Regions from separate parts of the Streptomyces sp. NPDC058052 genome, predicted to be linked through region 1. Evidence: riboswitches for the same ligand, from Rfam matches in the RefSeq annotation. Region 1 holds a riboswitch; each other region holds the start of a gene.
What was found. A riboswitch is a leader RNA that binds a small molecule or an ion and turns the genes downstream of it on or off. The one in region 1 is predicted to bind cyclic di-AMP.
Positions count from the first base shown of each region.

Region 2: linked by a shared signal. The riboswitch ahead of ACFVU3_RS20385 (transglycosylase SLT domain-containing protein) and the one ahead of ACFVU3_RS30950 (M23 family metallopeptidase) in region 1 are both predicted to bind cyclic di-AMP.
Region 3: linked by a shared signal. The riboswitch ahead of ACFVU3_RS06155 (peptidoglycan DD-metalloendopeptidase family protein) and the one ahead of ACFVU3_RS30950 (M23 family metallopeptidase) in region 1 are both predicted to bind cyclic di-AMP.
Region 4: linked by a shared signal. The riboswitch ahead of ACFVU3_RS08255 (transglycosylase family protein) and the one ahead of ACFVU3_RS30950 (M23 family metallopeptidase) in region 1 are both predicted to bind cyclic di-AMP.

Region 1 is NZ_JBHVRX010000029.1:62,387-68,090, reverse strand. It holds gene ACFVU3_RS30965 (GNAT family N-acetyltransferase) at 1-1,769, opposite strand, end outside; gene ACFVU3_RS30960 (HPr family phosphocarrier protein) at 1,974-2,255, shown strand; gene ACFVU3_RS30955 (GntR family transcriptional regulator) at 2,460-3,143, opposite strand; gene ACFVU3_RS30950 (M23 family metallopeptidase) at 3,337-4,107, opposite strand; cyclic di-AMP (ydaO/yuaA leader) riboswitch at 4,115-4,276, opposite strand; gene ACFVU3_RS30945 (M16 family metallopeptidase) at 4,477-5,704, opposite strand, start outside.
Region 2 is NZ_JBHVRX010000014.1:55,262-60,965, reverse strand. It holds gene ACFVU3_RS20395 (phosphocholine-specific phospholipase C) at 537-2,573, shown strand; gene ACFVU3_RS20390 (hypothetical protein) at 2,610-3,278, opposite strand; cyclic di-AMP (ydaO/yuaA leader) riboswitch at 3,623-3,808, shown strand; gene ACFVU3_RS20385 (transglycosylase SLT domain-containing protein) at 3,813-4,712, shown strand; gene ACFVU3_RS20380 (phosphoribosyltransferase family protein) at 4,706-5,704, opposite strand, start outside.
Region 3 is NZ_JBHVRX010000003.1:326,630-332,333, reverse strand. It holds gene ACFVU3_RS06165 (DUF6126 family protein) at 1-13, shown strand, start outside; gene ACFVU3_RS06160 (tyrosine-protein phosphatase) at 72-893, opposite strand; cyclic di-AMP (ydaO/yuaA leader) riboswitch at 1,282-1,445, shown strand; gene ACFVU3_RS06155 (peptidoglycan DD-metalloendopeptidase family protein) at 1,450-2,433, shown strand; gene ACFVU3_RS06150 (SGNH/GDSL hydrolase family protein) at 2,594-3,397, shown strand; gene ACFVU3_RS06145 (STM4011 family radical SAM protein) at 3,384-4,250, opposite strand; gene ACFVU3_RS06140 (STM4012 family radical SAM protein) at 4,259-5,596, opposite strand; gene ACFVU3_RS06135 (STM4013/SEN3800 family hydrolase) at 5,593-5,704, opposite strand, start outside.
Region 4 is NZ_JBHVRX010000004.1:311,951-317,654, reverse strand. It holds gene ACFVU3_RS08265 (cytochrome P450) at 1-956, shown strand, start outside; gene ACFVU3_RS08260 (transglycosylase family protein) at 1,180-2,229, shown strand; cyclic di-AMP (ydaO/yuaA leader) riboswitch at 2,493-2,667, shown strand; gene ACFVU3_RS08255 (transglycosylase family protein) at 2,672-3,412, shown strand; gene eno (phosphopyruvate hydratase) at 3,703-4,989, shown strand; gene ACFVU3_RS08245 (septum formation initiator family protein) at 5,092-5,562, shown strand; gene ACFVU3_RS08240 (DUF501 domain-containing protein) at 5,597-5,704, shown strand, end outside.

The DNA of each region.
Region 1 (5,704 bases):
CAGGGGATCGCGGTGACGACGACCGCGTCGCAGGAGTCGTCGGTGAGGGCCGCGGCGAGCGCGTCCCGGAAGTCGGCCGGAGTGGCGGCGGTCGTCAGGTCCACGGGCCGCTGCGGCCGCAGCCCCTCGGTCAGGCAGGCGTCGTACGTGAGCAGGCCGAGGGACTCGGAATTGCCGAGGATCGCGACGCGCGGCCCGGCGGGCAGCGGCTGTCCGGCGAGGAGCAGTCCGGCGTCGACGAGCTCGGTGACGGTGTCGACGCGGATGACGCCGGCCTGGCGGAGCAGCGCGGAGACGGTGGCGTGCGGGATGCGGGTGACGGGGACGCGGTGGCCGGGCGGGGCGCTGCCGCTGTGGCGGGCGCCCTTGACGACGACGACCGGCTTGACGGCGGCGGTGCGGCGGGCGAGCCGGGTGAACTTGCGCGGGTTGCCGATCGACTCCAGGTAGAGGAGGACGACGTCGGTCGCCGGGTCGTCGTACCAGTGCTGGAGGAAGTCGTTGCCGGAGACGTCCGCGCGGTTGCCGGCGGAGATGAAGGAGGAGAGGCCGGCGCCGCGCCGGTGCAGTCCGGCGAGGAGGGCGATGCCGATGGCGCCGGACTGGGTGAAGAGGCCGATGCGGCCGGCGGCAGGCATCTCGGGGGCGAGGGAGGCGTTGAGCCGGACATCGGCGGAGGTGTTGATGATGCCGAAGGCGTTGGGCCCGATGATCCGCATGCCGTACGAGCGGGCCTGGCGGACCAGGGCCCGCTGGCGCTCGCGGCCCTCGGTGCCGCTCTCGGCGTATCCGGCGGAGAGGACGACGAGGCCGCGCACGCCGTGCTCGCCGCAGTCGGCGACGACCTCGGGGACCCGCTCGGCGGGGACCGCGACGATCGCGAGGTCCACGGGGGCGCCGATGGCGGCGACGGAGGGGAAGGCGGGCACGCCGTCGAGGTCGGTCCCCGGGGCGTCGAGGGCGGGGTTGACCGCGTACGCCCGGCCGGTGAAGCCGGCGCCCAGCAGGTTCCGCAGCACGGTCCGGCCGACTCCGCCGGGGGTGCGTCCGGCGCCGACGACGGCGACCGAGCCGGGGGCGAGGAGCCGCTGGACGGAGCGGGCCTCGGCGCGCTGCTCGCGGGCGCGCTGGACGGCGAGGGAGCGGTCGGTGGGCTCCAGGTCGAGGTGGAGCCGGACGGAGCCGTCCTCGAAGCTGCGCTTCTGGGTGTAGCCGGCGTCCGTGAACACCTTGATCATCTTCGTGTTGGCGGGGAGCACCTCGGCGGCGAAGCGGCGGATGCCGCGCTCGCGGGCGACGGCCGCGATGTGTTCGAGGAGGGCGGAGGCGACGCCGCGGCCCTGGTGGGCGTCCTGGACGAGGAAGGCGACCTCGGCCTCGTCGGCGGGCGCCGAGGCGGGCAGGCCCCGCCCGTCGATCCGGTCGTAGCGGACGGTGGCGATGAACTCGCCGCCGACGGTGGCCGCGAGGCCGACCCGGTCGACGAAGTCGTGGTGGGTGAAGCGGTGGACGTCCTTGGCGGAGAGCCGCGGGTAGGGGGCGAAGAAGCGGTAGTACTTCGACTCGTCCGAGACCTGCTCGTAGAAGCTGACGAGCCGGCCGGCGTCGTCGGCGGTGATGGGCCGGACGCGCGCGGTGCCGCCGTCGCGCAGCACGACGTCGGCCTCCCAGTGGTCGGGGTAGGCGTGTTCCCCGGGGGCCGGGTGCTCCCCCGCTCCCGTCCCGCCCGCCCGCTCCGGTCCGTCCGCCTGCTCCGACGCGCTCCGCATGGGGCAAAGCCTACGACCGGGGTGCGACGGCGGCACCGTTCGCGCGCCCACTCCTCGGCGGTACACGGCTCGCGCGCCCCCGGCACCCCGTGCAAGGTAGGAGGGCCGAACGTCGCACGGACGCGGGACCCAGGTCGGCCCGAGCACGCCGCGACCCGTGAGAGACTGGTCTAGACAACCGCTGAAGACCCGAAGGGCAACACCATGGCTGAGCGCCGCGTCAACGTCGGCTGGGCCGAGGGCCTGCACGCCCGCCCCGCCTCCATCTTCGTCCGTGCCGCCACGGCCTCCGGTGTCCCGGTGACCATCGCCAAGGCCGACGGCAACCCGGTGAACGCCGCCTCCATGCTCGCGGTGCTCGGCCTGGGCGCGCAGGGCGGCGAGGAGATCGTGCTCGCCTCGGACGCCGAGGGTGCCGAGGCCGCGCTGGAGCGCCTCGCCAAGCTCGTCGCCGAGGGTCTCGACGAGCTCCCCGAGACGGTCTGACCCGGCGGGTCGTACCCCAGCCCTTCCCTGACGGCCGCGCCCCCGGACCTCCCGGCGGACGGGGCCGTCCGGCATTTCCGGGCACAGGGACGTCCGGGATTTTCGGGTACAGGCGTCTCCGGCATTCCCGGACTCACGTCATTCCTTTTTCGGGCAGCACGAAAAAGGCCCCGGAATTACTATTCTTTGTATACGACACCCGTGTTAATTCCGGGCACTCGCCGTGTTGACGGCATGTTGCGAAACCCTCACACGGCCCCGCTCGGGCCTTTTCAGCCGGTGCAGCGGAAGCGTGTGCTCGGCGTGCAGGGCGGTCAGCGCGCGGGCGCGCTCGGCGTCCCCGCGCGCGATGGCGTCCACGATCGCCCCGTGCTCGGCCCAGGCGTCCACCGGCCGGTCCGGCTGGTCCACCACGTACATCCAGGCGATCTTGTGGCGCAGCTGGGTGAGGAGCGCGGTCAGCGCCGGGCTCCCGGACGCCTGCGCGAGCGTCTCGTGGAACCAGCCGCCGAGCGCCCGCAGATCCTCGCCCTGGCCCCGCCTGGCCCGCTCCTGCCCCAGCCTCACCAGGCCGCGCAGCACCTTGAGGTGGGCGTCGGTGCGCCGCTGGGCGGCCCGGGCGGCGCCGAGCGGTTCGAGCAGCGCCCGTACGTCGAGGAGGTCGGCCGCCTCCTGCTCGGTGGGTTCGGCGACCTGGGCGCCCGCGTGCCGCCGGCTGACCACGAAGCCCTCGGACTCCAGGGTGCGCAGCGCCTCGCGGACCGGGACGCGGGAGACGCCGTAGCGGCGGGCGAGCTGGTCCTCGGTGAGCCGGCTGCCGCGCTCGAAGACCCCCGAGACGATGTCGTCCCGGATCGCCGTGCATACCGATTGCGCGGGAACCCGCATGTCCGACCTCCGCTTTCGCTCCGCGCGCACCGAATTCGAGCGGCGCTTCCTCCGCGACTCTATTGCAGCGCGCCGGAAATTCCGATGCCCCCTCGGAATTCGTCCGGTTCGCGGAAGCGGTCGTCATGGGCGAAGGGCGACGAAAAGGCCCCGGCTCGTGGGAGCCGGGGCCGTTTCGACGCGGGGTGACGGGTCAGAGGCTGACGCCGCGGGCGCGGAGGTACGCGACGGGGTTGAGGTCGGAGCCGTACTCGGCGGTCGCCCGGGCCTCGAAGTGGAGGTGGGGGCCGGTCGAGTTGCCGGTCGAGCCGGAGACGCCGATCTGCTGGCCGGGCTCGACGGACTGGCCGACGTAGACGCCGATGGACGACAGGTGCCCGTACTGGGTGTACGTGCCGTCGTTCATCCGGATCACGATGTTGTTGCCGTACGCGCCGCCCCAGCCGGCCTCGACGACGGTGCCGGAGCCGACGGAGACGACCGAGCTGCCGTAGGCCGCGTGGAAGTCGACGCCGGAGTGGCTGCCGGAGGACCAGAGCGAACCGCCGGTCTTGTAGCCGGTGGAGACGTACGAGCCGGCGACCGGGAGGTTGAAGGAGGCGAGGCGGCGGCGCTCGGCCTCACGGGCGGCGCGCTCCTTGGCCTCGCGGATCTCCTGGGCGCGGGCCTCGGCCTTGCGCTTCGCCTCCGCGCGCACCTTGGCCCGGGCCTCGGCCTCGACGGCCTCCTGCTCCTGGACGGCGACCTGGGCGCTGATCTGGTCGGCGATGGACTCGTCGGCGATCACCTGGATGAGGCCGGTGTCCTCGGCGGAACGGTCGTCCGTGTCGGCGGCGAGCGCCGGAGAGGCGAGGGTGCCGACGACGCCGGTGGTGGCGAGGGCGGCCACGCCGGCGATGCCGGCGCTGCGGCGAGCCATGCGGCTCGCACCACGGTGCTTCCCGGTGGCACGGGTGAACGCCAAGACGGTTCCTTTCCTTCCTTCTCGCCTACCGGGTTAGCTGACGGGTTCGGAGCAGGAAGGTCTCCTACGGACCCCTCCGCGTGACGAAGGCGTCCGATTCACCCCAGGGACTGCGTGGGTCCCCGGCTCCCCAGGCTCGCGCCTGACGGGGACTCGGCGATGACTGTCCGGTTGCCGCGGGTGCGGCGCGTGCGTGGGTCGGACAGACGCACCGACGCTAGGCCGGACGGGTGTCGATCGCCAAACAGACACGTGTTTTTGTAAGACATGCCACAGGGCATACGATCATTTTCTAGTGCCATAACGGACAAAGCGGAGGTCTCCGATGCGTCGTCACATCGGAGACCTCCGCCGGGTGCCGACGGGACGTCAGCTCACCACGGTCACCTCACCGATGCCGAGGGCCCGCACGGGCTCCTCGATCTGCGCGGCGTCGCCCACCAGGACGGTGACGAGCCGGTCCACCGGGAAGGCGCTGACGACGGCGGCCGTGGCCTCGACCGTGCCGGTCTCGGCGAGCCGCGCGTACAGCCGGGCCTGGTAGTCGTCCGGGAGGTGCTGCTCGACCTGGTCGGAGAGGGTCGCCGCCACCGACGCGGCCGTCTCGTACTTGAGCGGGGCCACGCCCACCAGGTTCTGCACGGCGACGTCCCGCTCGGCGTCGGTCAGACCGCCCTCCGCCAGGGTGCGGAGCACCTTCCACAGGTCGCCGAGGGCCGGACCGGTGTTGGGGGTGTCGACCGAACCGCTGATGGCGAGCATCGAGGCGCCGTGGCCCTCGCCGTCCGAGCGGAGCACCTGCCCGAAGGCGCGCACGCCGTACGTGTACCCCTTCTCCTCGCGCAGCACCGCGTCCAGACGCGACGTCAGAGTGCCGCCGAGGCAGTAGACGCCGAGGACCTGCGCGGCCCAGACGGCGTCGTGGCGGTCCGGCCCGATCCGGCCGATGAGCAGCTGGGTCTGGACGGCCCCGGGGCGGTCGACGATGACGACCCGTCCGGTGTCGTCGGCCGTGATCGGCGGCATCGGGCGCGGCGCGGCCGGCTTGCCGGTCCAGCCGCCGAGGGTCTCGGCGAGGACCTCGTCCAGGTCGACGCCGGTGAGGTCGCCGACGACGACCGCGGTGGTGGCGGCGGGCCGCAGGTACGCGTCGTAGAACGCGCGGACGGCGGCGGCGTCGATGGCCTCCACGGTCTCCTTGGTGCCCTGGCGCGGCCGGGACATCCGGACGGTGTCCGGGAAGAGCTCCTTGTAGAGCTGCTTGGCCGCCCGGCGGCCCGGGTTGGCGGTCTCGTGCGGGATCTCGTCGAGCCGGTTGGCCACCAGGCGCTTGATCTCGTCGGCGTCGAAGGCCGGGGAGGTCAGGGCCTCGGAGACCAGCCCGAGCGCCTTCGGGAGCCGGGAGACCGGGACCTCCAGGGAGACCCGGACACCGGGGTGGTCCGCGTGCGCGTCGAGGGTGGCGCCGCAGCGCTCCAGCTCGGCCGCGAACTCCTCGGCGCCGCGCTCGGTGGTCCCCTCGGAGAGGGCGCGCGCCATGATGGTGGCGACGCCGTCCAGGCCCTCGGGCTCGGCGTCCAGCGGCGCGTCGACGAAG
Region 2 (5,704 bases), on a different contig from region 1:
CGGAACGAGCAGCATTCAAGCAGATGCACACACGTATCGGCCAGAGCGCAGAGGGGGCACCCGAGGCAGATGACGGCAGGAACGGGTCACTACCCCGTCGGGGCGATGGCGCACCGGGCGGGGAGGAGCGAGCCGGGACCGGGCGGGCGGAGACCCAGCGGGGCGGCGGGCAGCGGTCGACTCGCCACGAGGCGCGCGAGCCTCCTCGCGCCGGCGACCGACGCGTCGCGACCAGGCGTCACGGCCGACACGTCACGGCCGACATCTCTCGGCCGACATCTCTCAGCCGACGCGCCGGAGCCGGGGGCGCCGAGGCCGGGGCGGGGCACCCGGGGCCGGGCACCCCTCGACCGAACGTCGATCCCCTTATTGGTCGCACCGGATACCAAACCCCATATAGGTCGGAACAGGGAAGGACGTCCACGACCCGGCTGTTCACCAACCCCTTACCGCACGGGCGTATACCTTTGGACGCCGCTCCCCCATGATGACTGCCGACGTGCCGCAGGGGCACACCGTGACAGGAGGGGCGGGGCATGCTTCCCATCAGCCGCAGGGGGTTCGTCGGCATCGGCGCGGGGCTCGGGGCCGGACTCGTCACGGGGGCCGCGCTGCCTCCGGCGACGGCCTCGGCCGCCGCGCGGGCCGCGACCGGCACGCTGACCGACGTCCGGCACGTCGTGATCCTCATGCAGGAGAACCGAAGTTTCGACCACTACTTCGGGACACTGCGGGGCGTGCGCGGCTTCGGCGACCGGGCGGCGGGGAACATCCCCGGCGGCTGGGGCACCTTCCAGCAGCCCAACTGGGGCGGCCGGCAGTTCCCGTGGAAGCTGAGCGACACCCCTCCGGCCGGCGGGGTCGACGGCGAGACCCTCGCCCAGTGCAACGGCGACCTGCCGCACAGCTGGACCTCGCAGCACGCCGCCTGGAACAAGGGCAGGCTCGACAACTGGGTGACCGGGGTGGGCAACACCCGGACGCTCGGCCACCTCGACCGCGAGGACATCCCGTTCCACCACGCGCTCGCCGACCACTACACGATCTGCGACGCCTACTTCTGCTCCGCGCTGAGCGCCACCGGCCCCAACCGCACCTTCCTGTGGAGCGGCCGGATCGACGCCTCCAGCAAGGACGGCGGGGACGAGTCGGGGCTGACCTGGGAGACGTACGCGGAGGCCCTCCAGCGGGCCGGCGTGAGCTGGCGGGTCTACCAGAACGCCCAGGACAACTACGGCGACAACGGCCTCGCGTACTTCAAGAAGTTCACCGACGCCCGCCCCGGCGACCCGCTGCACGACCGGGGCATGGCGTCGGTCCCGAAAGTCACCGGCTCGACCCCGGACGACATCGCCGCGGCGATCCGTGCCGACGTCGTGGCCGGCACGCTGCCGCAGGTCTCCTGGGTGGTGGCGAACGAGGCGTTCTCCGAGCACCCGTACGCGCCTCCCGGCGACGGCGCCCACTTCGTCGACCTGGTCTACCGCGCCCTGGCGGCGAACCCCGAGGTCTTCGACTCCACCGTGCTGTTCCTCAACTATGACGAGAACGACGGCTTCTTCGACCACGTGCCGCCTCCGGTCGCCCCGCCCGGGACGCCCGGCGAGTACCTGGACGGCGTGCCGATCGGCCTCGGCTTCCGGGTCCCGATGCTGGTGATGTCGCCGTGGACGCGCGGTGGCTGGGTCAGCTCGGAGGTCTTCGACCACACCTCGGTGCTGCGCTTCCTGGAGAGCTGGACCACCGCCCTCGGCACCCCCGCGGCCTGCCCGAACATCAGCGCCTGGCGGCGGAAGGTGACCGGCGACCTGACCGGCGTCTTCGACTTCGCCCGCCCGGTGTACGGGGTCCCGGCCGGCCTGCCGTCGACGGCGAAGGTCATCGGCATGGCCACCTGCGGCCCGCTGCCGAACCCCGCGCCGCAGAACAACGCGCTGCCCGCCCAGGAGACCGGCACCCGCCCCGCGCGGGCGCTCCCCTACCAGCCCGACGGCAACCTGGACCGCTTCGAGTTCGGCGCCGCCGGCAAGATCCTCGCCTGGTTCTCCATGACCAACGCGGGCCCGCAGGCACGCCGCGCGGCCCATTTCTCGATCCACCCGCACCAGCACCGGGACACCGCCGCGTGGCAGTACACGGTGGACCCGGGCGCCACCGCGACCGACTACTTCAACGTCGGACTCGGCCACGGCTCGGGCAAGTACGACCTCTCGATGATGGGCCCGAACCGCTTCCTGCGCCGCTTCATCGGCGACGCCTCCAAGGCCGGCAAGAACATCGAGGTGGCGTCCCGCTTCGCCGTCGAGCCGGGCACCGGGAAGACCGCGATCTGGTTCCGGCTGACCAACTCCTCCGGCGGCCCGGTCACGTTCACCGTCCGCTCCAACGCCTACCGTACGGACGGCCCGTGGACGTACACCGTCGCCGCCGGCTCGTCCCGGGAGGACTTCTTCAACGCGGTGGCCTACACGGACGGCTGGTACGACTTCACGATCCTGGCCGACATCGACGGCACCTGGTCGCGCCGGTACACCGGCCACATCGAGACCGGCGCGCCCAGCGTCACCGGCTGACCGCCCCTCCGGGCCCGCGCGCGGCGGGCCCGGAGGTCAGCGGCCGGCCAGGGCCGCGCGCCGGATCGTGGCGTCGACGAGCGCGAGGGCGTCCTCGGCGGTTCGGCCCGGCGCGCGGTTCCACGGGCCGATGAGCCCGTGCCAGCCCCGGGACCGCAGTTCGGCCATGATCCAGGCACCGGCCTCGTTCATCGTCGAGGCGCTGCCGTGGCCGAGCCGGTGGGCGGCGAGCAGCGCGCCGCAGACGCACCGGGCGCCGCGCGCGTCACGCAGCCGGTACGGGGTGTTCTGCCAGCCCCATTCGGTCAGGACCCGCCGCGCGTACGCCAGGTGGACGGAGGGGCGCACGTCGGAGCGGCCGATCCGCCGCCAGGCGTGCAGCCGGTCCGGCAGCGCCGCCCCCATCCGGCCGGGCAGCGGGCGCTCGGCGGGCGGGGCCGGCGGCAGGGCTCCCAGCGCGTCGGCGACGAGCCGGTCGACGGGGACCGAGAGGAGACCCCGCCACGCCTCGGCGGCGGACTCCGGAGCCTCGGGGGCCGGCCCCGGCCCGTCGGGGCCCGGCTCAAAACGGACCGGGGCGTCCGCGAGCAGGCGCTCCCGGACGGCGCTCTCATAGAGCCGGGCCGCCTCGTGGTCGAGGGCGTCGGGATCGAGAAGCGCGGCGGAGAGCGGGAGGACGCCGGCCGGCGGAGCAGGAAGCGACATTCCCACATCATTAAGGATGAATGTCCGCTTTGCGACTTATGCGCCTCGCGTGTCGCTCGCCGCCTCCGCCTCACCTTCACCCTCCCGACCAAGGGCATTACGGCGCACTATTCCATGAATGGAATGAGACGCCCTATTCGGACATTGCGCACTCCGTGACGCGACTCACTCTCCGCCCGCCGCCGGCACGGCCACTCCCCTCGGGGGCCGTGCGGGGCAAGGGATTCCGGACGGTACCCCGGCGCCACCGATCTTGAATTCCCGCATATGGATCTTTGCCTCTCCTTTTCCCTCGTATTCGCGCCTTGTTCCGCGCCGCATTTCTCGCCTACGGTCACCTCCATTCGGGCGGATCGCCGAATCCTGCCACCGCCCGAAAGACCTCCCATTTCACCCGACGGCAGGAGCGGGGGACCCACCACACCGCCGGTCCGGCCATCCGGAACGGCTCGGGGTGAAGCCGCGTGCGCGCGGCCGGACACCTCCCGTCCGAACCCGACAGCTCACCTCGCAGGCGCCGGAGAGGAAACCGTCATGCCCGCTCACGGCAAGCACCGCCGCCCCCGACGCCGCCCCGTCTCCCGAGGTCTCGCCTTCGCGGGCACCGGCGGAGTCGCCCTGGCCCTGCCCCTGGTCGTCCCCGCGACCGCCGGCGCCGCGCCGACCTCTTCCGCCGCACCGGCCGCCGCCGTCGCGGCGCCCACCGCGCGGACCGCCGCCGTGACGAAGGCCGTCGAGGCCGCGCCCGCCGCTCCGGCCGCCGCCCGCGCGTACACCGTGGTGAAGGGCGACTCGCTTTCCCTGATCGCTCACCGAAAGGGAATTCAGGGCGGCTGGAAGTCGCTTTACCAGGCAAACCGCACGACTGTCGGTGACAATCCGTCACTCATTCACCCGGGTCTCGAACTGACGATTCGTCGGGATTCCGCGAAGGCCGCTCCCGCGCCGGCGAAGACGGCCCGCAAGACGGCGGCGAAGCCCGCCTCCGGTGGTTCCGCCGAACGGGCGAGCCGCTCCGCGCGGCGCACCGCGGCCCCCGCCGTGCAGACCCTCGCCGCCCAGCCCCAGGCCCGGACCGCAGCCCAGGCCGCGCCCGCCGCCGCCACCCGGTACGCCGACAACCTCGACGGCTGGATCCGCGAATCGCTGGACGTCATGGCGCGCTACGGCATCCCCGGCTCGTACGACGGCATCCACCGCAACATCCTGCGCGAGTCCTCCGGCAACCCCCGCGCCATCAACCTCTGGGACTCCAACGCCGTCAAGGGCACGCCCTCCAAGGGCCTGCTCCAGGTCATCGACCCGACCTTCGCGGCGTACCACGTGCCGGGCACCTCGCTCGACCCGTACGACCCCGTCGCCAACATCACCGCCGCCTGCAACTACGCGGCCGACCGGTACGGCTCCATCGACAACGTCAACGGCGCCTACTGATCCTCCCCGCCGGTCACCGTCCCGAAGCGGCCGGTGAACCAGGCGGTCGCCAGCGCCGCCACCTCCTCCAGGGCCCCCGGCTCCTCGAAGAGGTGGCCGGCGCCGGGCACGACCTCCAGCCGGCTCTCGCACCGCAGCAGCGCCTCGGCCCGCCGGTTGAGGTCCAGGACGAGCTCGTCGCTCCCTCCGACGATCAGCAGGGTCGGGGCCCGGACCCCGGCGAGCCGCTCCCCCGCAAGGTCGGGCCGGCCGCCCCGCGACACCACCGCGGCCACGTCGTCCCCCGGCGCGGCCGCCGCCCACAGCGCGGCCGCCGCGCCCGTGCTCGCGCCGAAGTAGCCGCGGGGCAGGGCCTCCGTCCCGGGCCACGCGGCCGTCCAGGCGGAGGCCCGGGCCAGCCGCTCGGCGAGGAGCGGAGTGTCGAAGACCCGCGACCGGTCGGTCGCCTCGGCCTCCGTCAGCAGGTCGAAGAGGAGCGTCCCGAGCCCCGCGCGGTTCAGGGCGGCGGCCACCGCCCGGTTCCGGGGACTGTGCCGCCCGCTCCCGCTGCCGTGCGCGAAGAGGACGAGCCCCGCGGCCCCGTCGGGCACCGCGAGATCTCCCGGCAGCTCCGGTCCCCCGCCCGGAATCCGTACGGCGGTGTGCCGGACCACCGGGCCGCGCGCCGCCCTGCTCCGGTCGAGCCGGGCCACCACCTCGGCGTCCGGCGTCTGGTCGAACTCCCGGTAGAACTGCCCGACGGCGGCGAACCCCTGCGGCGCGTGCACGGCCACCGTCTCGTCCGCCTCGCCCCCGAGCCGGGCCGTCCAGCCGTACGGCGCCACCGGCACGGCCAGCACGATCCGGGCGGCGCCCCCGGCCCGTACCGCCCGGCAGGCGGCGAGCGCGGTCGCCCCGGTCGCCAGCCCGTCGTCGACGACCACCACCGTCCGCCCCTCCAGGGGCACCGGCCGGCGGCTGCCCCGGTACGTCCGCGCCCGGTCGGACAGGAC
Region 3 (5,704 bases), on a different contig from region 1:
GCAGAACCAGTAGGGCCCGGTCCGGCGGACCGGGTGCGGGCTGAGCCCGGCCGGTCCCCCGGGGTGGTGGCTCACGCCTCCGTGAGGAACCGTTCCCGCAGCCGCTCGCGGGTCTCGGGCGCCAGCTTCAGGCCCTCCGCGAGGTAGGCGTCCACGGAGCCCCAGGTCGTGTCGATCGTCTCGAAGGCGGCCCGGAGGTACTCCACCCGCGCGTCGAAGAGCGGGCTCAGCAGCTCCATCACCTCGGGCGCCATCGCGTCCCGGGCGGTGGAGCTGCGGCGCACCTTGTAGCGGCGGTGCGGCGCGTCGGACTTCACGTAGTCGGCCTCGATCGCCGCGCGCTCCACACCCAGCGCGAGCAGGGTGATGGCGATCGAGAGCCCGGCGCGGTCCTTGCCGGCCGCGCAGTGCATCAGGGCCGGGACGGAGTCCTCGGCGAGGGAGTGCAGGACCCGGCTGTGCTCGGCGGTCCGCTCCACGATCATCCGGCGGTACGAGGACGTCATCCGCTCCGCGGCCTTGCCGTCGCCCAGCAGGTCCCGCAGCGTGACGAGGTCGCCCTCGCGGACCATCCGCCAGAACTCCTTGCCGTCGGCCGGGTCGCTCAGGGGTATGTTCACGTTCCGTACGCCGGGCAGCTCGACGTCCGGCCCCTCCACCTTGGCGTCGGCGGCGTTGCGGAAGTCGAAGATCGTGTGCAGGCCGAGGCCGTCGAGGAAGGCCGCGTCGGACTCGGTGGCGTCGGCGAGGTGGCCGCTGCGGAAGAGGGTGCCGGGCCGGACCGCGCGTCCGTCCGTCGTCGGCAGGCCGCCCACGTCCCGGAAGTTGCGGACCTCCGCGAGCTCGGGCTCGCCGGGTTCGAGGGGCTGGACCTGCGGCAACTGCTGCGTCACGGATGCTCCTGGGGGTAGGCGTTCGCGGGACCGGACGAGATCGGTTCCCCCCGCAATCATCCCGGCGCGCGGGTCGTGGCGCACCCCCCTGGTCGGTAATGGGCGATCTGTCCATATTCATGACGCTTGGGGTAACACGCCCTGGTTGAGGGGGAGATGGAATCCGGTGCGTGAGCAGGGTCATAGAGGTGACGGATCGTGGCCGACCGCCCGGTCCAATCACCCTTTCCGGAAAGGGAATCGAGGGACCGTCATCGACGGAGGGTGACCGGAATTCCGGGCCCGAAGATCGCCCCGGAATGCCCGTCGAATTCACCGGCTTGTTCGTGCCGACCCCGCTCGTCTAGCGTCGCCGTCAATCCGGTCGGACCGCCGAATCCTGCCACCGCCCGGAATTCGACCCCATCCCATCGCGTGGCAGGAGCGGGGGACCCAAGGAAGTACGCCGGTCCCGCGATGCAGGACGGCTCGGGGTGAAGCCGCGTGAGAAACGCGGCCGGGCATCTCCAGTCCGAACCCGACAGCTCACCTCGCAGGCGCCGGAGAGGAATTCGCCATGCCCGCGAACGGTAAGCACCGCCGCCAGAAGTCCACCCTGATCACCCGTGGCCTGGTCGCCGCCGGCACCGGCGGCGTCGTCGTCGCCCTGCCGCTCATCGGCGCCACCGGAGCCCACGCCGCCGAGCAGGCGGCCCCGGCCGCCGTCTCCGCCACCGTCGTGAGCGCCGCCGCTCAGACCCAGGCCGCCGCCGCGCCGGCCGCCCAGGCCGCCGCCCCGAAGACGTACTCCGTCGTCGCCGGCGACTACCTGTCCAAGATCGCCGTCGAGCAGAACGTCGCCGGCGGCTGGCAGAAGCTCTACTCCGACAACCGCCAGGTCGTCGGCGAGAACCCCTCGCTGATCCTCCCGGGCATGAAGCTCACCCTCGGCGCCAAGAACACCGCCGAGGCCGCCGCCCCGAAGCCCGCCGCCAAGGCCGCCCCGAAGGCCGCCAAGGCCGCCCCGAAGGCCGAGCGCAAGGCCGTCCAGAAGTCCCAGTCCGCCGGCGAGCAGACCCGCGCCTCGCGCTCCGCCGACCGCGCCACCGCCCCGGCCGCCGCCCAGTCCTCCGGCTCCTCCGCGCAGGCCACCTCCTCCGGCTGGGTCGCCCCCGTCTCCGGCGGCGTCTCCACCCCGTACCGCGCCTCCGGCTCCATGTGGTCCTCCGGCTACCACACCGGTGCCGACTTCATCGCCTCCTCCGGCACCACCGTCCGCGCCGTCGGCGCCGGCACGGTCGTCTCCGCCGGCTGGAGCGGCGCCTACGGCAACGAGGTCGTCATCCAGCACGCCGACGGCAACTACTCGCAGTACGCCCACCTCTCCTCCCTGTCCGTCTCCGCGGGCCAGTCGGTGAGCGGCGGCCAGCAGATCGGCCTCTCCGGCTCCACGGGCAACTCCACCGGCCCGCACCTGCACTTCGAGATCCGCACCTCGCCGAGCTACGGCGCGGACATCGACCCGCTGGCCTACCTGCGCCAGCACGGCGTCTCGATCTGACCCGTCCGGCCCATCGGCCGCGACGAAGGCCCGGCACCCCTGGTGCCGGGCCTTCGCCTATTCCGGCTTGGCAAATTCTTTATCGGTGGCATATATCACCCGCCGTCAACCCCTCCTTACGGTCGCGTAGGTCACATCCGAAACGGAAGGATGTGCTGCCGTGGCAGACGATTCGAGAGAAACAGACAAGAACGCGTTCGGTTCATTCGGGTCGTACGCGGCGATCGGTGACAGCTTCACCGAGGGCGTCGGGGACCCCGGGCCCGACGGGACCTACGTCGGCTGGGCGGACCGCTTCGCCGTGCTCCTCGCCGACCAGCGGCCGGACCCCGAGGACTTCCGCTACGCCAACCTGGCGGTCCGCGGGCGTCTCCTCGACCAGATCGTGGCCGAGCAGGTGCCCCGCGCGAAGGAGCTCGCCCCCGACCTGGTGACCTTCTGCGCGGGCGGCAACGACATCATCCGCCCCGGCACCGACCCCGACGACGTCGCCGAGCGCTTCGAGCGGGCCGTCCGGGACCTCACCTCCGCCGTCGGCACCGTCATGGTGACCACCGGCTTCGACACCCGCGACGTGCCCGTGCTCAAGCACCTGCGCGGCAAGATCGCCACGTACACGGCCCACGTCCGGGCCATCGCCGACCGCTACGACTGCCCGGTCCTCGACCTGTGGTCGCTGCGGTCCGTCCAGGACCGGCGCGCCTGGGACGACGACCGGCTGCACCTCTCGCCCGAGGGGCACACCCGGGTCGCGCTGCGCGCCGCCCAGGTCCTGGGCCTGCCGGTCCCGGCCGACCCCGACCAGGAGTGGCCGCCGCTGCCCGCCCGGGGCCCGCTGGAGGTCCGCAGGGACGACATCCACTGGGCGCGCGAGTACCTGGTGCCGTGGATCGGGCGCCGGCTGCGCGGCGAGAGCTCCGGCGACCACGTCGAGGCCAAGCGCCCCGACCTCATGCCCCTGTAGGACCCGGACGCGCGCCGGCGGGGATCCGCTCCAGGACCCCGCCGGCGAAGACGTCGTACAGCGGCAGCGTCTCCAGGTGGACGTAGCCGATGTGGCAGTCGCAGACGGCGAGGGGGCAGGCCCGGGGCCGCAGCGCGGCACGGTACGAGCCGTCGTACAGATTGCCCAGCTCGGCCCGGACGAAGTGGCAGCGGCGCACCGTCCCGTCGCCGTCCACCGACACCACCGACTCGCCCGTCCGGCAGGGCAGCCCCGCCGAGCGGTGCGGACGCCGGCTGTACGGGAAGAGCGGGTCGATCCCCGTCCACGCCGCCGCCTCCGCGTCGGTGTACGTGTGCCCCTCGGCGGCGTTCACCCACAGGTAGACGTGGTCCGGCAGCGCGGCCCGCAGCCGCAGCGCCTCCCCGTGGTGCTCGGGCAGACCCACCACGCCCACGCTGAAGCGGACGCCCCGCGCCGCCAGGTCCAGAGCCTTGCCGAGGAAGCGGTCGTACGGGGTCTGGCCCGGGTGGTAGGTGCACCACAGGGCCAGCGACCCGAGGTCGGCCTCGTCGAGCCACGAGGTCCGGCAGCTCAGATTGGTCTGGATCGCCACCCGCTCCACGTGCGGGAGCCGCGACAGCTCCACCATCGCCCGCCGGTACCAGGAACGCACCAGGCTCTCGCCCCACGGCGTGAAGAGGATCCGCAGCCGGTCCCCGGTCCGCCCGGCCGCCCAGCCGGTGAACCGCTCCAGCGCCGCCCGGTCCGCCCGCAGCGTCTCCGGACTGTCCCGCCGCTTGGCGAACGGGCAGTACGGGCAGTCGTAGTCGCAGGAGGCGAGCGGCCCCCGGTACAGCAGCGTCAGGTCCATGCCCGCCCCTACTTCGGCTCGTACGCGGCCATCGCGGCCCGCACGGCGGGGGAGAACAGCTCCGGGCCGAGCCCGTCCGAGTGCGCGAGCCCCTCCGCCGACAGCCGCAGCAGCCCGTCCGGCGCCGACCCGTCCAGCCACCCGTACCCGGCGAACCGCTCCAGCTCCGGACCGAAGTCCTCGTACGCCCCCGACCCGAACCGTTCCTCGTAGCCGGCGAGCTCCATGCCCTCCGCCTGGAGCAGCGACTGGAGGAGGTGGCGGCGCCGCGCCTCCGCCCCGTCCACCCACCGGCCCACCTGGGCCCGCGAGAAGTCCCCGGACTCCGTGTACGCGTCGATGATCGAGCGGATCTCCCGCATGTCCACCGCGTAGTCGAAGGAGTAGTGCAGCGCCGAGGTGTACGACCGGGCACCGCACCCCAGGCCGATCATGCCGTCCGTCTGGCAGGCGTGGTCCTCCGGCCCCGACGGGCCCGTGTCCGCCCGCCGGAACATCCGCATCGACACCTGCTCGTAGCCGTGCGACAGGAGGTGGTCCCGGCCGCGCCGGTAGAGCCGCAGCCGCCGCTCGTCCCACGCCCGGTCCGACTCGGCCGGACCCGAGCGGCCGAGCCCGGTCAGCGGCCGCACGTACAGCGGGTACAGGTACAGCTCCTCGGGGCGCCAGGCCAGCGCCGCGTCCAGCGAGTACCGCCAGGACTCCTCGGTCTGCCCGTCGATGCCGTAGATGAGGTCGATGTTGAGCACCGGCACCCCGGTGTCCCGGATCCGGCCGAGCGCCGCCTCCACGTCGGCGCGCCGCTGCGGCCGGACCGCCGCCCGCGCCTCGGCGTCCACGAAGCTCTGCACCCCGATGCTGAGCCGGGTGGCGCCCCGCCCGGCGAGGACCGCGAGCCGGTCGGCGGTGGCGGTGGCCGGCGAGGTCTCGACCGAGAGGGGCACCGCCCGCAGGTCCGCCCCCATGCGGTGCTCGGCGATGTCGCAGAGCCGCTCCAGCTCGGCGGCGGTCAGGAAGGTGGGGGTGCCGCCGCCGAACGCGGCCGTCGCGAACCGCACCGGCGCCGCGTCGCCCAGCGCCTCCCGGACCGCCACGGCCTGCCGGTCGAGCGCGTCGAGGTAGCGGGTCGTCAGCTCGTCCGGCGCGCCGATCCGGGTGAAGAGGTTGCAGAAGCCGCAGCGGACCTCGCAGAAGGGTATGTGCGCGTAGAGCGACAGGGCGTCCTTCGGCTCGTCCGCCCAGAGCGCGGCCAGCTCCGGCCGCTCGGGCAGCGGCCGGTACGCCGTCTTGTGCGGGTAGGCGTACACGTACGAGCGGTACGGACGCGGGTGCGGGGCGCCGGTCACGCGGCGGCTCCTTCCCGGGGACCGTCCAGCGTGAACTGCGCGTACGGCACCGTCCACACCACCTCGTGACCGAGCCGGTGGCCCGTGAAACCGTCGTCCCCGTACGCC
Region 4 (5,704 bases), on a different contig from region 1:
GGCTGGTGTCGAAGGCGTTCACCCCGCGCCGCGTCGCCGCCTTCGCGCCGCGCGTGCAGGAGCTGACCGACCGGCTGATCGACGACTTCGCGGCGCGGGGGAGCGCCGACCTCATCCACGAGTTCGCCTTCCCGCTGCCCATCTACGCCATCTGCGACATGCTCGGCGTGCCCGCCGAGGACCAGGACGACTTCCGGGACTGGGCCGGGATGATGATCCGGCACGGCGGGGGCCCGCGGGGCGGGGTGGCGCGGTCGGTGAAGAAGATCCGCGGGTACCTGGCGGAGCTGATCCACCGGAAGCGGCAGGAGCTGCGGCAGGACGGGGACGACGACCTCATCTCGGGGCTCATCCGCGCCTCGGACCACGGCGACCACCTCACCGAGGCCGAGGCCGTCGCCATGTGCTTCGTGCTTCTGTTCGCGGGTTTCGAGACGACCATCAACCTGATCGGCAACGGCACCTACGCCCTGCTGCGCGATCCGGGGCAGCGGGCCCTCCTCCAGCGCTCGCTCGCCGCCGGGGAGACCGGGCTCCTGGAGACCGGCGTCGAGGAGCTGCTGCGGTACGACGGGCCGGTCGAGCTGGCGACCTGGCGGTACGCGACCACCGGCCTCACCCTCGGCGGGCAGGCGATCCCGGCCGGCGACCCGGTCCTCGTCGTCCTCGCGGCGGCCGACCGCGACCCGGACCGCTTCGGCGCGCCGGACACCCTCGACCTCGCCCGCAGGGACAACCAGCACCTCGGGTACGGGCACGGCATCCACTACTGCCTGGGTGCGCCGCTCGCCCGTCTGGAGGGGCAGACCGCGCTCGCCACCCTCCTGACCCGCCTCCCGGACCTGCGACTTGGCGCCGATCCGGACGAACTGCGGTGGCGCGGAGGGCTCATCATGAGGGGATTGCGCACGCTTCCGGTGGAGTTCACCCCATCCGCACCCCCGCAGCGCGTGTGACGACGTGTCAGAAATGTGATCTTCACGTGATCGGGCAGCCATCGACTTGTGACGGACGTTCGAATGCGGCTACCTTCGCGCCAGCGTTCGGCCGGAACCCGGCCGTCCCTGCCGTCCCCGCCGTCACGCGAAAGGCCCCGACATGCTTTCCGGAAACGGACGACACCGTCGACCCCGTCAGGCTCCCGCGATCGTCGTCACCGCAGGAGTGGCCGGATCCGCCATGGCACTGCCGCTGCTCGCCGCCGGCTCCGCCTCCGCCGCCGACGCGGCCACCTGGGACCGGGTCGCCGCCTGCGAGTCCGGCGGCCAGTGGAGCGCCAACTTCGGCAACGGCGCCTACGGCGGCCTCCAGATGACCCAGGAGGCGTGGGAGCGGCACGGCGGACTCGCCTACGCCCCCAGCCCCGACCTCGCCAGCCGCGCGCAGCAGATCGCCGTCGCCGACAAGGCGCTCTCCTCCGGCAGCACCGACTGGGCCACCTGCGCCCCCATCGCCGGTCTGACGAACGACGGCAGGGCCACCGGCGTCCAGCCGGGCCCCGCCGTCCAGGAGGAGGACGAGGGCGGCGTGGCCCCCGAGTCGAACTGGACCGGCGGCTCGTCCGCCTCCGCCCCCACCGCGCCCGCGAAGGCGCCCGGGGTGGGGGAGAAGGAGGAGAAGGCCGCGGAGAAGAAGGAGGCCGTCACCGCCCCGGCGACGCCGGCCGCCCCCACGACGCCCGCCGGCTCCGCCACGCCCGCCACGCCGCCCTCCGCGGGCACCGTCACGCCGCCGCCGTCCGCCGTCACCCCGGACGTGCCCGCCGACACCGCCCCGGACGCCCCGGACGCCTCCACGGGCACCCCGGTCGCGCCGGGCACGCCCGGCACCCCGGGCACGCCGCCGGACGCCTCGGAGACGCCCGTGGCGCCCGGCACCCCGGTGACCCCCGGTGCGGACGGGTCTGACGTGTCGTCGGACACGCCCGGGACGGGCAAGCACCGGGGCGAGGCCGCACCGGAGGAAAGCGACAAGACGGACACGGAGCAGGATTCCGGACGTCATGCCGCAGCTTCGGACAAGGTCACCTCAACCCCCGTCAACTCGGACGCAAGCGACGCTTACACCGTGCGCCCGGGTGACAGCCTGTCGGAGATTGCGCAGGAGAACGACCTCCCCGGCGGCTGGGACGCCCTCTACGACGCCAACCGCCAGACGGTCGGCATCGATCCGGATCTCATCCTCCCTGGTCAGAGCCTTGAGCTGACGGTCCCTTCATCGGAGAAGTGAGGCCGTTTCAGGGCTTTATGTCCGCTTTTGGGAAAGTGAGACATGGGTCTCTTCGCCCCAACTGGCGTGTCACGTCCGCAAACTTTGCTCCCGTCAGCTCTCACCTGCGCAAACGAGGTCTGACGGGATGCAAGTAAGGGCGATTTGTCCGTCGTAAGGCCCTTTGAACTTCAAGCGGGTGTGTGTCTACGGTCGACACCGCTCGCCACCGCGGGCCCCGTCGACCGAAACGCCGAGTCCTGCCGTCGGCCGCCGGGAATGTCGTCGCGAAAGCGCCGTAGGCAGGAGTGGGGGACCCAAGGTTTGCGCCGGTCCCGGCCGTCGAGAGACGGCCGATCGACCGGCTTGGGGTGAAGCCGCGTGCAAGGACACGCGGCCGGGCGCACTCTTCAAGCCCGAACCCGACAGCTCACCTCACAGGCGTCGGTGAAGAGGAATCTCCATGCTGTTCTCCGGCACGGGCAAGCGTCGTCGTCCCTCCAAGGCCACTCGCGTCGTCGCCCTCGTCGGCGTCACCGGTGCGGCCGTCGCCGCCCCGCTGATGGCCGCCGGCACCGCCTCGGCCGCCACCGCCTCCGAGTGGGACCGCGTCGCCCAGTGCGAGTCCGGCGGCAACTGGTCCATCAACACCGGCAACGGCTACTACGGCGGCCTCCAGTTCTCGGCCTCCACCTGGGCCGCGTACGGCGGCACCGCCTACGCCTCCACCGCCGACCAGGCCAGCAAGTCGCAGCAGATCGCCATCGCCGAGAAGGTCCTCGCGGGCCAGGGCAAGGGCGCGTGGCCGAGCTGTGGCGTGGGCCTCTCCGGCGCCTCGTACGACGGCGGCTCCGCCGAGGCCGCTCCGCAGCAGCAGAGCACCCAGCAGAGCGCCCCGCAGCAGAGCGCCCCGAAGCGCTCCGCCGAGCAGCCCGCCAACCGCAGCGAGCAGCGCCAGGCCCCGAAGCGGACCGCCGCCCAGGCCGCCCCGCAGGCCGCCGCCAAGAAGACCGTCACCACCCCGACCGGCAAGAAGGTCAAGAAGGGCGACGGCGAGTACAAGGTCACGGCCGGCGACACCCTCAGCAAGATCGCCGCGGCGCAGGGCGTCGAGGGCGGCTGGGCGAAGCTCTTCGAGCTCAACAAGGACGTCGTCGAGAACGCCGACCTGATCTACCCGGGCCAGCAGCTCCACCTGAAGTGAGCCCCGCGGCACCCGTGAGTCCGGCGGCTCACCGGTGCCCTGCGACCCTCCCGCGGTGACCACCCCGGTCCCGAGCCCCCTTCCCCCGTGGGCCCGGGACCGGGGTTCTGCCGTTACTGTCCAGTAGATCCCGGGGCTTTCGTCCTTCGATGCGTGCTCTTGGGCCCTTTTTCGTCCCAGGGGACGGGCGGTCGGCTGGCCGGAGCGCCGGAGCCGGTTAGGCTCATGTCGCAAGGCGAACGAGACCTTGCGACCCATGCGCCACACCTAGCGTCACATCCCAGAAGGAGATGCTCGTGCCGTCCATCGACGTCGTCGTAGCCCGGGAAATCCTGGACTCCCGAGGCAACCCCACGGTCGAGGTCGAGGTCGGCCTCGACGACGGCAGCACCGGCCGTGCTGCCGTTCCGTCCGGTGCCTCCACCGGTGCGTTCGAGGCCCTGGAGCTCCGCGACGGTGACCAGAACCGCTACCTCGGCAAGGGTGTCGAGAAGGCCGTCCTCGCCGTCATCGAGCAGATCGGCCCGGAGCTCGTCGGCTACGACGCCACCGAGCAGCGCCTGATCGACCAGGCCATGTTCGACCTGGACGCCACCCCGGACAAGTCGTCGCTCGGCGCCAACGCCATCCTCGGCGTCTCCCTCGCCGTCGCGCACGCCGCCTCCGAGGCCAGCGACCTCCCCCTCTTCCGCTACCTCGGCGGCCCGAACGCGCACCTGCTGCCCGTTCCGATGATGAACATCCTCAACGGTGGGTCGCACGCCGACTCCAACGTCGACATCCAGGAGTTCATGATCGCCCCGATCGGCGCGGAGTCCTTCTCCGAGGCCCTCCGCTGGGGCACCGAGGTCTACCACACCCTCAAGTCCGTCCTGAAGGCCAAGGGCCTCTCCACCGGCCTCGGCGACGAGGGCGGCTTCGCCCCGAACCTCGGCTCCAACCGCGAGGCGCTCGACCTCATCCTGGAGGCCGTCAAGCAGGCCGGCTACGTGCCCGGCAAGGACGTCGCCCTCGCCCTGGACGTCGCCGCCTCCGAGTTCTACAAGGACGGCAAGTACCTCTTCGAGGGCAAGGAGCGCTCCGCCGCCGAGATGACCGAGTACTACGAGGAGCTCGTCTCCTCGTACCCGCTCGTCTCCATCGAGGACCCGCTGTTCGAGGACGACTGGGCCGGCTGGAACGTCATCACCGAGCGCCTCGGCGACAAGGTCCAGCTCGTCGGCGACGACCTCTTCGTCACCAACCCCGAGCGCCTGGCCCGCGGCATCGAGGAGAAGTCCGCCAACGCCCTCCTGGTGAAGGTCAACCAGATCGGCTCGCTGACCGAGACCCTCGACGCCGTCGAGCTCGCCCAGCGCAACGGCTTCAAGTGCATGATGTCCCACCGCTCCGGCGAGACCGAGGACGTCACCATCGCCGACCTCGCCGTCGCCACCAACTGCGGCCAGATCAAGACCGGCGCCCCGGCCCGCTCCGAGCGCGTCGCCAAGTACAACCAGCTGCTGCGCATCGAGGAGATCCTCGACGACGCCGCCGTCTACGCCGGCCGCAGCGCCTTCCCGCGCTTCAAGGGCTGAACCTGCCCGGCACCGTAGTTCCGTCCGTCCCCGCACCCGGTCCCGTACCGTGTGCGGGGACGCACGTTTGAGGGACACCGGAGACAGGGGAGGCGACACGACATGGCCGTGAAGGACCGGGACCGGTTCTCCACCGCGACCCGGATCAGGCTGCTCGGCGAGCAGACCGCCGCCCGTGTCTACCGCTCCCAGACCCGGCGCCAGGCCCGGCGCTCCCGGCTCACCGGCCGCGCCGCCTTCCTCGCCCTCGTCGTCTGCTCCCTCGTCGTCGCCCTCGCCTACCCGATACGGAGCTACGTCTCCCAGCAGGGCGAGATCGCCGAACAGGAGCGCAAGGCCGCCGAGGCCGCCCGGCGGGTCGAGGAGCTGCGGGACGAGAAGGCCCGCCTCCAGGACCCCGCCTACGTCCGCCGCCTCGCCCGCGAGCACCTCCACTACGTGCTCCCCGGCGAGACCGGCTTCACCGTGAACGACCCCGGGGCGGCCGACCGCCCCCGCGCCGACCAGGGCACGGCCGACCGCCCCTGGTACGACAACCTGTGGGACGGCGTGGACCACGCCGACCGTCCCTGACGACGCCCGACACGACCCCACGAGCAAGGCAGACATGGAAACGCCCCCTCCGCAGACCGAACGCACCGAGCCCACCGAGGCGGACGTCGCCGCCTTCGAGGCGCAGCTCGGACGGCCGCCCCGCGGCCTGCGCGCCATCGCG